One region of the Cohnella soli genome, then DNA from elsewhere that is predicted to be linked to it. Evidence: a T-box and tRNA genes for the amino acid it is inferred to sense, from the RefSeq annotation. Region 1 holds a T-box; the other holds one or more tRNA genes.
What was found. The T-box of region 1 lies ahead of argS (arginine--tRNA ligase). A T-box ahead of a tRNA ligase gene usually reads a tRNA of that ligase, here a tRNA-Arg.

Region 1 (5,431 bases):
GAAAAGAAATCGTCAGCGCTCCGAGGCTCAGCGCGGCGAGTCCCGCCCAGCCTTGGCCGAAACTCGGCGCTCCGGCGATCGGCCAGGCAATCAGACTCCCGACAAACAAGTGGATGAATAGCCGAATGACCGCTTCAGCCAAGAAGCTCGAATAATGATAGCCGAGGTAGGAGAACGGCCGGATAAGCCGGATGGCAATGTCGCCGTTTTTGACCTCGTCTTCGACTCTTGCGCAAAGCGGCGGAACCGCCATCGTGAACGCCTCGGTGAACACGAGATACCAGACGATTTCCTTCAGTTTGAATCCGGCGATCGTCTTCTCCGTATCTCCGGCGTAAGCTGCCGTCCACAGTTGCGCGAATACGAACAAAATGAGCAGAAGGAACGTGGCGCGCAGCACGAAGTCCATTTTGTAGACGAGTTGCTGGCGCGCCGTAATGCGCGCTACCGCCCGCATCTTCAGCCCGATTGTCGCCCATCTCGCGGCGAACCCGTTCGTGTTCATATGGTTACTTCCTCCTCTTGCAGCCGCTCGCGATGCAGGCCATAAATATGCTTGATGATTTCCTCGAGCGGGGGATCCTCGACCGAGACGTCATCGAGGCGCATCGAGCCAAGCACACGACCGAGCACTTCCTCAATGCCAATCCGTTTCAAGTCGACTGACAGTTTGATCGTGCGCCCTTCGGTCGCTATGATTTCAGCTCCTTCGATACCAGGAAACTTTGGCTCGGACAGTTGTAATGAAATAGATGCCGATGCCATTGTTAACGATACTGTCTTCCGGCTGAGTATTTCCCGTTTCATTTTATCGACCGGCTCATCCAGCAACACACCACCGTGATGAATGACGATGGCACGCGTGCACATCGCTTCGACATCCGCCGCATCGTGCGAAGTGAGAAACACGGTCACGCCTTCGCTTCTATTTCTCTCGCGTATGAGCTCCCTGATACGCTGCTTCGCAATCGCATCGAGTCCGATCGTCGGTTCGTCTAGAAACAGCATTCGCGGACGATGCAGGAGAGAAGCCGCGATTTCGCAGCGCATCCGCTCGCCGAGAGACAGCTTTCGAACCGGCGTGTTCATGTAAGGTCCTAGCTCGAAGCGCTCGATCAAATCTCGGCTTCTTTCCAGGTAGTCGCCGCGTCTAAGCTCATACATCCGACTGATCAGCTCGAATGTATCGACCGGCGGAAGGTGGTACCATAGCTGCGATTTCTGCCCGAACACCGCCCCGATCCGGTAGGCCAATTTCGTCCGTTCCTTCCACGGCACGAAGCCGAGCACTTCCGCTTCCCCTGACGTCGGGTGCAGGATGCCGGTCAGCATTTTGATCGTCGTCGATTTCCCTGCCCCGTTCGGCCCAAGGAAAGCGACCGACTCCCCTTCGCGCACAAGCAAATCGACGCTTTGTACGGCATCCTTTTCCTCCCATTGCGGTTTCCACATCGCTCGGATGCTTCCGGCGAGCCCGGCATCCTTCTTTTTTGTTTTGAACGTTTTGCTCAAACCTCTCGTCCGTAACGCCTCCATCATGAACGTGTCGCTCCCCTTCTTTGCCGCTCTGCAAGGGTAAAGCAAAAAAGACCCCGAGCAAGAGCCGCCTGTTAGGCGGAACTTGCCGAAGGTCTTTTATCCCTACGGTGTAGCTCGGCTTGTGCCGTTAGCCGGTTTCGCTCGGTTCGCCCGGCCTTATGCGCGCTGAGCGCAAGCCTGCGGATCCCTAGAAACCCTTCCGTTTGATGTTAAACATTACCATCCGCAGAACCTGATTGCAACGCTTTTTTTCGAGGCGTGACTTACATCTCCTGAGGGGCGGCGATTCCTAGTAAATTTAACCCTTGCTTTAGCACGTTCCTTGTAGCGGCCGCCAGGGCGAGCTTCGATGCGACTTCCGCCGGTTCGGCGCCTTCGTAGACGATTTTGCCGGAATTGTAGAAGCGATTAAACGCTTTGGCCACAGCCAGCAAATATTTCGCTAGGACAAACGGCTCGTTGTCGCTCACCGCTTCTTTCAATACCGCTTCAAACCGGGACAGCGTCTTTATGCATTCCCATGCTTCATTGGAAGCAAGTACCGCGCCGTCGACCAAGTGTCCCTGCCCGCGCAGATCCTCATAGTTTCCCTTCCGAAGTAAGCTGCAAATACGCGCATGGGTGTATTGCAAATACGGTCCTGTTTCCCCGTCGAAGCTGACCGCTTCTTCGATGTTGAAGTCGACGGACAACTGCCGATGATGCTTTAAGTCTCCGAAAATAACAGCCCCGACGCCGACCGCTTCCGCAATCCGTGATTTGTCCGGCAGAGAAGGGCTTTTCTCCTCTATGATGGCTAATGCGCGCTCGGTCGCTTCGTTAAGAACGTCCTCGAGGAAGACGACTTTGCCTCTGCGCGTCGACATTTTTTTGCCTCCGACCGTCATTAGCCCGAACGGGATGTGTCGGCAAGTATTCGCCCACGTATGTCCGAGCTTGTTCAACACGGCGAACACTTGCTGGAAGTGCAAGCTTTGCTCCGCGCCGACGACATACAGGATTTCGTCTGCCTTGAGCTCGTTTTTCCGATAGATCGCCGTGGCAATGTCCCTGACCGGATAGATCGTCGAGCCGTCCTTTTTCAGAATGAGGCAAGGCGGCAGGTTAAGCTCCTCCAGACGGACGACTTTGGCGCCGTCGCTGTCTTCCAATAGCCCTGAATTCTCCAATTCCCGTACGACGCCGTCGATCCTATCATTGTAGAAGCTTTCGCCCGTATAATGATCGAACGTTACGCCGAGTCTGTCGTAGACGCGATGAAATTCCTTCATGCTCTCGTCCACGAAGAACCGCCATAACTTGTGCGTCTCCTCATCGCCGCGCTCAAGCAACGCGAACGCTTCGCGCGCTTCGTCTTCCAATATGGGCTCGCGCTCGCTCTCTTCATGAAACCGCACATAAAGTCGCAAGCTTTCAGCGATTGGCTCATTCTGCAACGCTGCCGTATCGCCCCATCTCCGATAGGCGACGATCAGCTTGCCGAACTGCGTGCCCCAATCGCCAAGATGGTTCACTTTAATGACTTCGTGACCCGTCACAGCGTACAAGTTCGCGAGGGCGTTGCCGATCATCGTCGAACGCAAGTGACCGATGCCGAGCGGCTTGGCGATGTTAGGGGAAGACATGTCGATGACGACGCGTTTCCCTTGCCCCGCTTGCGAGTGCCCATAGCCGTAAGCCAGTGCTGCGCCGACGATGACGCTTTTCCAGCGTGCCCCGTCAAACGTTAAGTTCAAATACCCGCCAAGCGCCGAAGCGCGAACTTCGCCGTCCTGCCCTGCTCCTTCATTGATCGCGGCTGCGAACTGATCCGCGAGCTTCTGCGGCGATTGCCGTAGAAGCTTCGAGAAAACAAAACACGGCAGCGAGATGTCGCCCATCTCTTTCTGAGGCGGCACTTCCAGCATGCCGGCAAGCTTCTCTTCCGTCATGCCCGCTTCTGCGGGCAGTGCTGGCGCGATGATGGACGCCGCGATGTTCATCAACATGTTTTCCAACCTCCTGGTTATCAATCGTCGTGAAATGCAAAAATCCCCCGTCTCGTTAAGAGACGGAGGATAAGTCCGCGGTACCACTCTTATGGCGAACCGGCTGGCCGGAACCCACTTGCGTGCCCGTTAACGGCTTGCCGCCGGGTTTCCCTACTTCTGATTTCGGGAAACCGACTCCCGAGTGCGGTTCGCCGAAGTTCTCGCGCCGGCTTCCACTGTCCCGGCTCGCTGCGTGCGAGAATGGTTCGGTTACTCTCTCGTTCATCGTCGATCGAATATTTTTTTTCATTATAGTCCCACCGAACTCCCCATTCAAGCCCCGATTTGTATTTGAATTGAATGGGCGATGTGTATATAGTAGTAACAAGAGAAAAGAGCGCAAGGAGAGAGTGTGTGCGATGCCGGACAAAAAGAGCGTAACCGTCGGGTTCCGCAGCCGGCAGCAGGACGGCGAGACGGTATTGGCAGGATTGCCGGGGGAACTGTTCCGCTTGACGGAAGGCTGGGCGCTCGCCTATAAGGAGCCGCCGGACGAGAACGGGAAAGAAACGAACAACACGTTGTTCGTTCGCGCCGGGGAACTGAGGCTCAGACGCCGGGGGACTGTCGACTACGAGCAAGTTTTTCGCGTGGGAGAAAACGGCGTGCCGGGGGAAATGACGACGCCTTACGGTTCGCACGCGGTAATGGCGCGTACGTTCCGACTGGCTTCCGATCTGTCGGAGGCCGGGGGCTGGGTCGAATGGGAATACGAGTTGATGCTGCACGATCAGACGGCCGGAAACTTCCATGTCCGTCTCGACATTAAGGGATAATATCGGGAGGAAACACATTCATGAACGCATTGGAACAATTGCAAATATCGGTGAAGGAGGCGCTGGCGGATGCGGCGCTCGCGGCGGGACTTGTCTCGTCGAAGGACGAGCTGCCGACAATCACGCTGGAAGTGCCGAAAGAGAAGTCTCACGGCGACTTGGCGACGAATCTGGCGATGCAGCTGACGAAGATCGCGAAGAAAAACCCGCGTCAGATCGCCGAAGCGATCATTGGCAGCTTGGAGGCTGGCCGGGCTTCGATCGTTTCCGCGGAGATCGCAGGACCGGGCTTCATTAACTTCCGTCTGGACAAAAACTACCTGTACCCTGTCATCGGCGAAGCGATCGAACAAGGCGAAAGTTATGGCAATATCGACGCCGGACAAGGCAAACGGGTGCAAGTCGAATTCGTCAGCGCGAACCCGACGGGCAGTCTTCACCTCGGACACGCTCGGGGTGCGGCCGTCGGCGATGCGCTGTGCAACGTATTGTCCGCCGCAGGATACGACGTGACGAGAGAGTACTATATTAATGATGCGGGCAATCAGATCAACAACCTCGCCCGTTCGATCGAAGCGCGCTATCGTCAGATACTAGGTCAAGATGCCGAAATGCCGGAAGATGGTTATTACGGGGAAGATATCGTCGGTTTTGCGAAGGAACTGGCGGATGAGCAAGGGGACAAACTTCTCTCCCTTGGCGACGAAGAGCGGTTCGTGTACTTCCGGTCCTACGGTCTGGAGAAAGAGCTTGCGAAAATCAAGCGGGATCTGGGGCGGTTCGGCGTTCGGTTCGACGAATGGTACAGCGAAACTTCGCTGTACGAGAACGGCAAAGTGATCGAAGTTCTCGCCGCATTGCGCGCGCAGGGCCACGTGTACGATCAGGATGGCGCGGTATGGCTCGCATCCATGGCATTCGGCGACGACAAAGACCGCGTGCTCGTCAAGAACGACGGAAGCTACACGTATTTGACGCCGGACGCAGCTTACCATATGGATAAGTACAAACGCGGTTACGATCAGATGATTAACATCTGGGGCGCGGACCACCACGGCTACATCCCGCGGATGAAAGCGGCTATGG
Region 2 (5,431 bases), on a different contig from region 1:
TGGCATCGCACGGCAAAAGCATGGCGGAACTGACTCCCGCCGAGAAAAACGCGATCAGTCATCGCGGCAAAGCGCTCCGCGCATTGCTTTCGTTGATCCAATAAAACAAAGAAGGGCTTTTCCGATCGCCTCTGACGGCGCAGGAAGGCCCTTCTTCTATTTATAGAGCCAATTTGACGTTGTAATGACGCAGCCAGAAATCCATCTGCAGCAGGTAGGCGAACAGTTGGGGGCCGGACATCAGTTGGCCGAACCAGGGGAGATGGGAGCGGGAATCGGTCGCCGCCGCGATATTGCGAATGTCGGTGACATTCAGCAGCGGCAGCAGCGGGCAGGAAGGATCGTCGAGTCGTTCCAGCAGCAGCGACCTCACCGCATTCAAGTAATTCGGATTGTGCGTTTTCGGATAGGGGCTTTTTTTGCGATACAACACATCGTCCGGCAGCACGCCTTCGAGCGACTTGCGCAAAATGCCTTTTTCTCTCATGCCTGCCGTCTTGATTTCCCAAGGAATGTTAAACACATATTGGACGAGTCGATGATCGCAGAACGGCACGCGGACTTCAAGACCGACGGCCATGCTCATCCGGTCTTTGCGGTCGAGCAGCGTCGGCATGAAGCGGGTAATGTTTAAGTAGGACATGCGCCGCATTCTTCTGAGCGTCTCGTCTTCTCCTGGAAATGTCGGAATTTCGGCGACAGCTTGCGCGTATCGATCGGCGACATACTCCTGGGGGCGCAGCTTTTCTTGCAATTCGGGAGAAAGCAAACTAGCGCGAAGCCCGGTCGCGAGCGACCATGGAAACGTATCGGCCTTTAAGGCATCTTCGCGATGGAACCATGGATAACCGCCGAAAATTTCATCGGCGGCCTCGCCGGAGATCGCAACCGTCACGTTGCTTTTGATTTCCCGGCAGAAAAGGAGAAGCGACGCGTCAATGTCCGCCATGCCCGGCGAATCTTTGGCAAGGACTGCGCTCTCAAGCGCCCGAACGAGATCGGGTGTATCGAATTGGATCGAATGATGGTCGGTCGACAAAAATTCGGTCATCCGCTCGATCCACGGAGCATCGGCGTTCGGCTGAAAATCGTGCGCGTGAAAATGTTTGTCATTGTCCAGGTAATCGACGGAAAACGTCGACAAATGGCCTTGGTTTGTTCGCCTATAGTAGTCGACTGCGAGCGCGGTAAGCGCGCTGGAGTCGAGCCCTCCCGACAGCAGCGTACCTATCGGCACATCGGAAGCAAGCTGGCGCTCTACAGTATCGGCAAGCAAATGCTTTACGTTGGCGGCGGTCGCATCGACGTCATCCGCATGCTCTTCGCATTCAAGTTTCCAGTAGACAGTCGTCTTGAAACCGTTGCGGTCATATTGGACGCAATGTCCGGGCTTCAGTTCGCTCATGCCTCGCCATATGCCGTGCCCAGGCGTTCTAGCCGGCCCGATGATGAACAGTTCGGCCAAACCCTCGGCATCGATTTCCGCAGACACGTCGGGGTGCGCCAATATCGCTTTTGGCTCGGAGCCGAAAATTAGCCGTCCTTCTTCGCGACGATAAAATAACGGTTTGACGCCAAGACGGTCGCGGGCCATGAACAATTTCTCTTCCGCGGTATGCCAAATGGCGAAAGCGAATATGCCGTTTAACTTATCGACGCAACCTGGCCCCCATTCCACGTAGGAAAGAAGTAGTACTTCCGTGTCGCAAGTCGTTCGGAATTTGTATCCGAGAGCTTCCAATTCCTTGCGAAGCTCAGGAGCGTTGTACAGCTCGCCGTTGTAAACAAGCACGCAGTCATGCGTCTCCGAGTCTTTGGCGGGGCGAACCATCGGTTGGGCACCATTCGCGGGGTCCATCACGGACAGCCGTCGATGCCCGAAGGCGCAATGTCGGGACAACCAAGTACCGGTCGCGTCCGGACCGCGCAGCTCGAGCGTCTCCGTCATTTTCTCGATCACGGCCGCCCTTGTCGTCAAGTCTTCGTTCCATTCCACCCACCCGGTAATTCCGCACATGGGCCGTTCTCTCCCTTCCCTGCAAAGCCGATCATAAGATGGATATGCGAAAAAGGTAATAAAATGTATGTCCCTATGGAGAAAATACGGTGAACAACAGTTGGCGAAACGCCGAGGAAAGGGGAAGGTTCCAGATGGATCAAACCGAAGCGGGCATATCGCCGAAGAAAACGTATTACGTGGCGGTAGGCGCGAAAACGGTGCTGGCTGACAAAGAAGCGGCTTCTTTCGAGTTCGCGATCCATGCCGATGAGGATGAAGTGCGGCAATTGCAGGAATTGTTCGAGGAGCTGCAGGATGCGGACGAAGATAAAGCGCTGCATTTTGAAGGCAATCCGTTCGTCTCCAACGACTCCGAGGATGGGATGTACAACTCACTGTTCGCAGACGTCTATCGGATGCTGTATAAGCTGGGTACGCAAGAGACGAAAAAACATATCGAATCGATGGGGATTTTATAAAAGGCGAGGAGGTGAAATACAGCTATGGGCGACAAGTACAAGAAAAACAAAGGAAACGGATACGCGAAAAAAGGTGAAGATTTCGCCGAGCAGACGTTGAAGAACAATACGTTCCATCCCGCGCAGAACAATCCGGCGCAGCCTCATAATCGGTAGGTTGGTCGGTACGATCGCCAATAAAGCAGAAGAAGCTGCCTCCCTGGATCAGGGGTGGGCAGCTTCTTTCATAGAGTGATAAATTATGCTTTCCAGGCGACTAAAATTGCGCCGAGTGCGATCATTGCGACGCCCAGGGTATTGATCCAGGAAATTCGTTCGCCGAGAAAGAAGTATGCGAGTACGACAGCGAGCACGACGCTCAGCTTGTCGATCGGACCGACTTGAGCGACTTTGCCGCCCTTGAGCGCAAGGAAATAAAACAGCCAGGAAGCCGCGCCGGCGGCTCCGCTAAGCGCAATGAAAGCCATCGCTCTTTTCTGCGAGACGATGTCCCCGAGCTGGCTGAATTTCCCTTGAACGGCAACGACGCCGAGCAAGAAAAGGGCCATAATGACAGCGCGGATGGCAGTAGCGGAATTGGCGTCGATGTCCTTGAGGCCGATCTTGCCGAATATGGCGACAAGCGCCGCCGTCGCGGCGGACAACAACGCATAGATGAACCACACGCCCATCATGTTCCCTCCCGATTCGATCGTTGGCGACGGTATTGCCCGCTCGATCGAAAGTATGGATTATCGCAGCCGTTTGACCATGTGACGGAACGGTTTGCCGTTAATTTCGATGCGTTTGCCCGCTTCGTAACCGAGTCTTTCGTATAAACGACGGGCTCCATCGTTATCGAAATCCACATTAAGCGAGATTTTGGGGTGCCCGAGCTCTGCGGCACGAAGCTCAGCGGCTTCGATCAAGGCAGAGGCGATGCCTTTCCCCTGATGAGCGGGCCGAACGGCCAGCGCATCGATATAATATTCATCCTCGTCAGCCTCCCGGTCGATCATTACTAAAGGATTACCTACTTGCCGCAAATGTTCGAGCACCGGGGCGTTCAAATTTTCCTCGTCAACCCCGCTGTAACATAAAATCATACCGGCTACCCCGTCCGACGCTTCGCAAACAAGATAACAGGAACAGCTGAATCGATTGCCTACCTCGTTAATCCATGATTCGAGCTGCGACAGTACTTTCGTTTCTTCTTTTTCTCCGGTAAGTTTGTTGGCGATGCCGCCGATTGCGAGAACGACGAGTTCAGCCAGCGATGCCGAATCGCGAGGTTCGGATGGCCGGATCGTTGCAGTCCGTTTGATCGTCATATATGCTCCTTAAACAGAAAACCCGCCCACTCGGGATAAAAAATACCGAGGAGCAGGTTTTATCGATTGTGAAATGGCCTCCCAGGAGGGATTCGAACCCCCGACCGCACGCTTAGAAGGCGTGTGCTCTATCCAGCTGAGCTACTGGGAGATGTAATGGAAAGTATTAGCTCAGACACGCAAAAATTATCTTAGCACATCGAATGCAGCTTCGCAAGGAGAAATGTTGTTTTTGGCAACGAGTTGTTGCCTTGACGCCTTTCGTCTCGATGCAGCCGCCGTTACGGCTTGTCTCAAACCCGAATATTGTAATAGCGAATGCGGATTGAGGGGGGAGGAAAAGATGACGAAAATGAAGCCGGCAGCGTTTATTGCACGGCTGGCGCCCGAAGCGATACGTGCCCGTTCGGAAGGGTCACCTTTATTTCCTTCGGTCAGACTGGCGCAAAACATGCTGGAGACGGGCTGTAATTTAAACGGGCATTTTAATTTGGGAGGTTTTAAGGTTGGGGACGGAAAACCTAATGCCTGGTGGAGAGGGTCTGTTTACTCGACCGCTACGTGGGAAGTCATCGGGGGCAAACGGATCGAGACGGTAGCCGTATGGCGCTCTTACAGCAGCGTGTACGATTTCTACCGAGACCAGGACAGGCTATTCGCCACGGCGCGTTATGCCCGGGTATGTGCGGCCCAGACGCCGTCGGCTCAAGCTGAAGCGTTATTCGCGTGCGGTTATGCGACCGATCCGGATTATGCGAGCAAGCTGAAGTCGATTATGGTCGGCTATGGGCTTTACCGTTTCGACGGGGCGGAGGTGGAAGAAGCAATGACGTCCGATGAGAAAAAGGCGTTTGATGCGTTGGCGGCACGGGTAGCGAAGTTGGAGAAACGGGACGCAGCGCCAGATTGGTTCGTTAAAGAGTTCGGAAGCGCCGACCTGAACGGAAAAATCGGCGATCCGCGGTTTACGGAAGAAGGCTGGCGTTCGCTCGCCGTTTTGCTAAGATTAAGGAAGTAACAAGAAGCCCGGGGCTCTCGCCCCCGGGCTTCTTGTTTAAAAAAAATGATCACGGACGGTCGAACCCAGATTCGGGTTCCGCTTCCCATCCGAGGAAGTTGATTCATGGAGCGGGTGATGGGAATACTCAACCTCATCGATTGAAAAGTTCCCTTCGGGAACGGTAGAGGAAGAGGTTGACGCGCGTCCTACTTGGTAGGATCAAGGAAGCTATCACGGACGGTCGAACCCAGATTCGGGTTCTACTTCCCATCCGAGGAAGTTGTTTCATAATGGAGCGGGTGATGGGAATCGAACCCACGCCTCAAGCTTGGGAAGCTGGCGTTCTGCCATTGAACTACACCCGCAGAAAAAACAAGATATGTTCATTATATTATCATGAAGACGTTTACCAAATCAACGATTCGACGAAAGCGGGGCTATCCCTTTCGAAAATGAAGGATCAGAGGGAGCTACGTCGAAAGTGGAGATAGTGCGAGTTTGAAGGTAACTCCCTGTTCGGAGCCACGTCGGAAGTGGAGTTAGTATTCAATGCGGTTGCCCTGCCGGCGAAGGGCAATACTAGGACAATCGGTACCGTTGCTAAATGAAGCGTAACAGGTTTACCGCGAACGTGACGAATTGG

Region 2: it encodes a tRNA-Arg, which carries the amino acid that the T-box ahead of argS (arginine--tRNA ligase) is inferred to sense. The anticodon was not compared.

The regions. Positions count from the first base shown of each region.
Region 1 is NZ_JBHSMI010000013.1:26,408-31,838, reverse strand. Features, by position in the region: gene ACFPOF_RS07110 (ABC transporter permease) at 1-505, opposite strand, end outside; gene ACFPOF_RS07105 (ABC transporter ATP-binding protein) at 502-1,539, opposite strand; gene argS (arginine--tRNA ligase) at 1,803-3,527, opposite strand; T-box leader at 3,583-3,804, opposite strand; gene ACFPOF_RS07095 (YwiB family protein) at 3,929-4,345, shown strand; gene argS (arginine--tRNA ligase) at 4,366-5,431, shown strand, end outside.
Region 2 is NZ_JBHSMI010000009.1:110,754-116,184, reverse strand. Features, by position in the region: gene rdgB (RdgB/HAM1 family non-canonical purine NTP pyrophosphatase) at 1-104, shown strand, start outside; gene asnB (asparagine synthase (glutamine-hydrolyzing)) at 161-2,017, opposite strand; gene ACFPOF_RS05175 (hypothetical protein) at 2,107-2,478, shown strand; gene ACFPOF_RS05170 (hypothetical protein) at 2,503-2,634, shown strand; gene ACFPOF_RS05165 (EamA family transporter) at 2,718-3,149, opposite strand; gene ACFPOF_RS05160 (GNAT family N-acetyltransferase) at 3,210-3,788, opposite strand; tRNA gene ACFPOF_RS05155 (tRNA-Arg) at 3,863-3,939, opposite strand; gene ACFPOF_RS05150 (glycoside hydrolase family 73 protein) at 4,132-4,806, shown strand; tRNA gene ACFPOF_RS05145 (tRNA-Gly) at 5,080-5,153, opposite strand.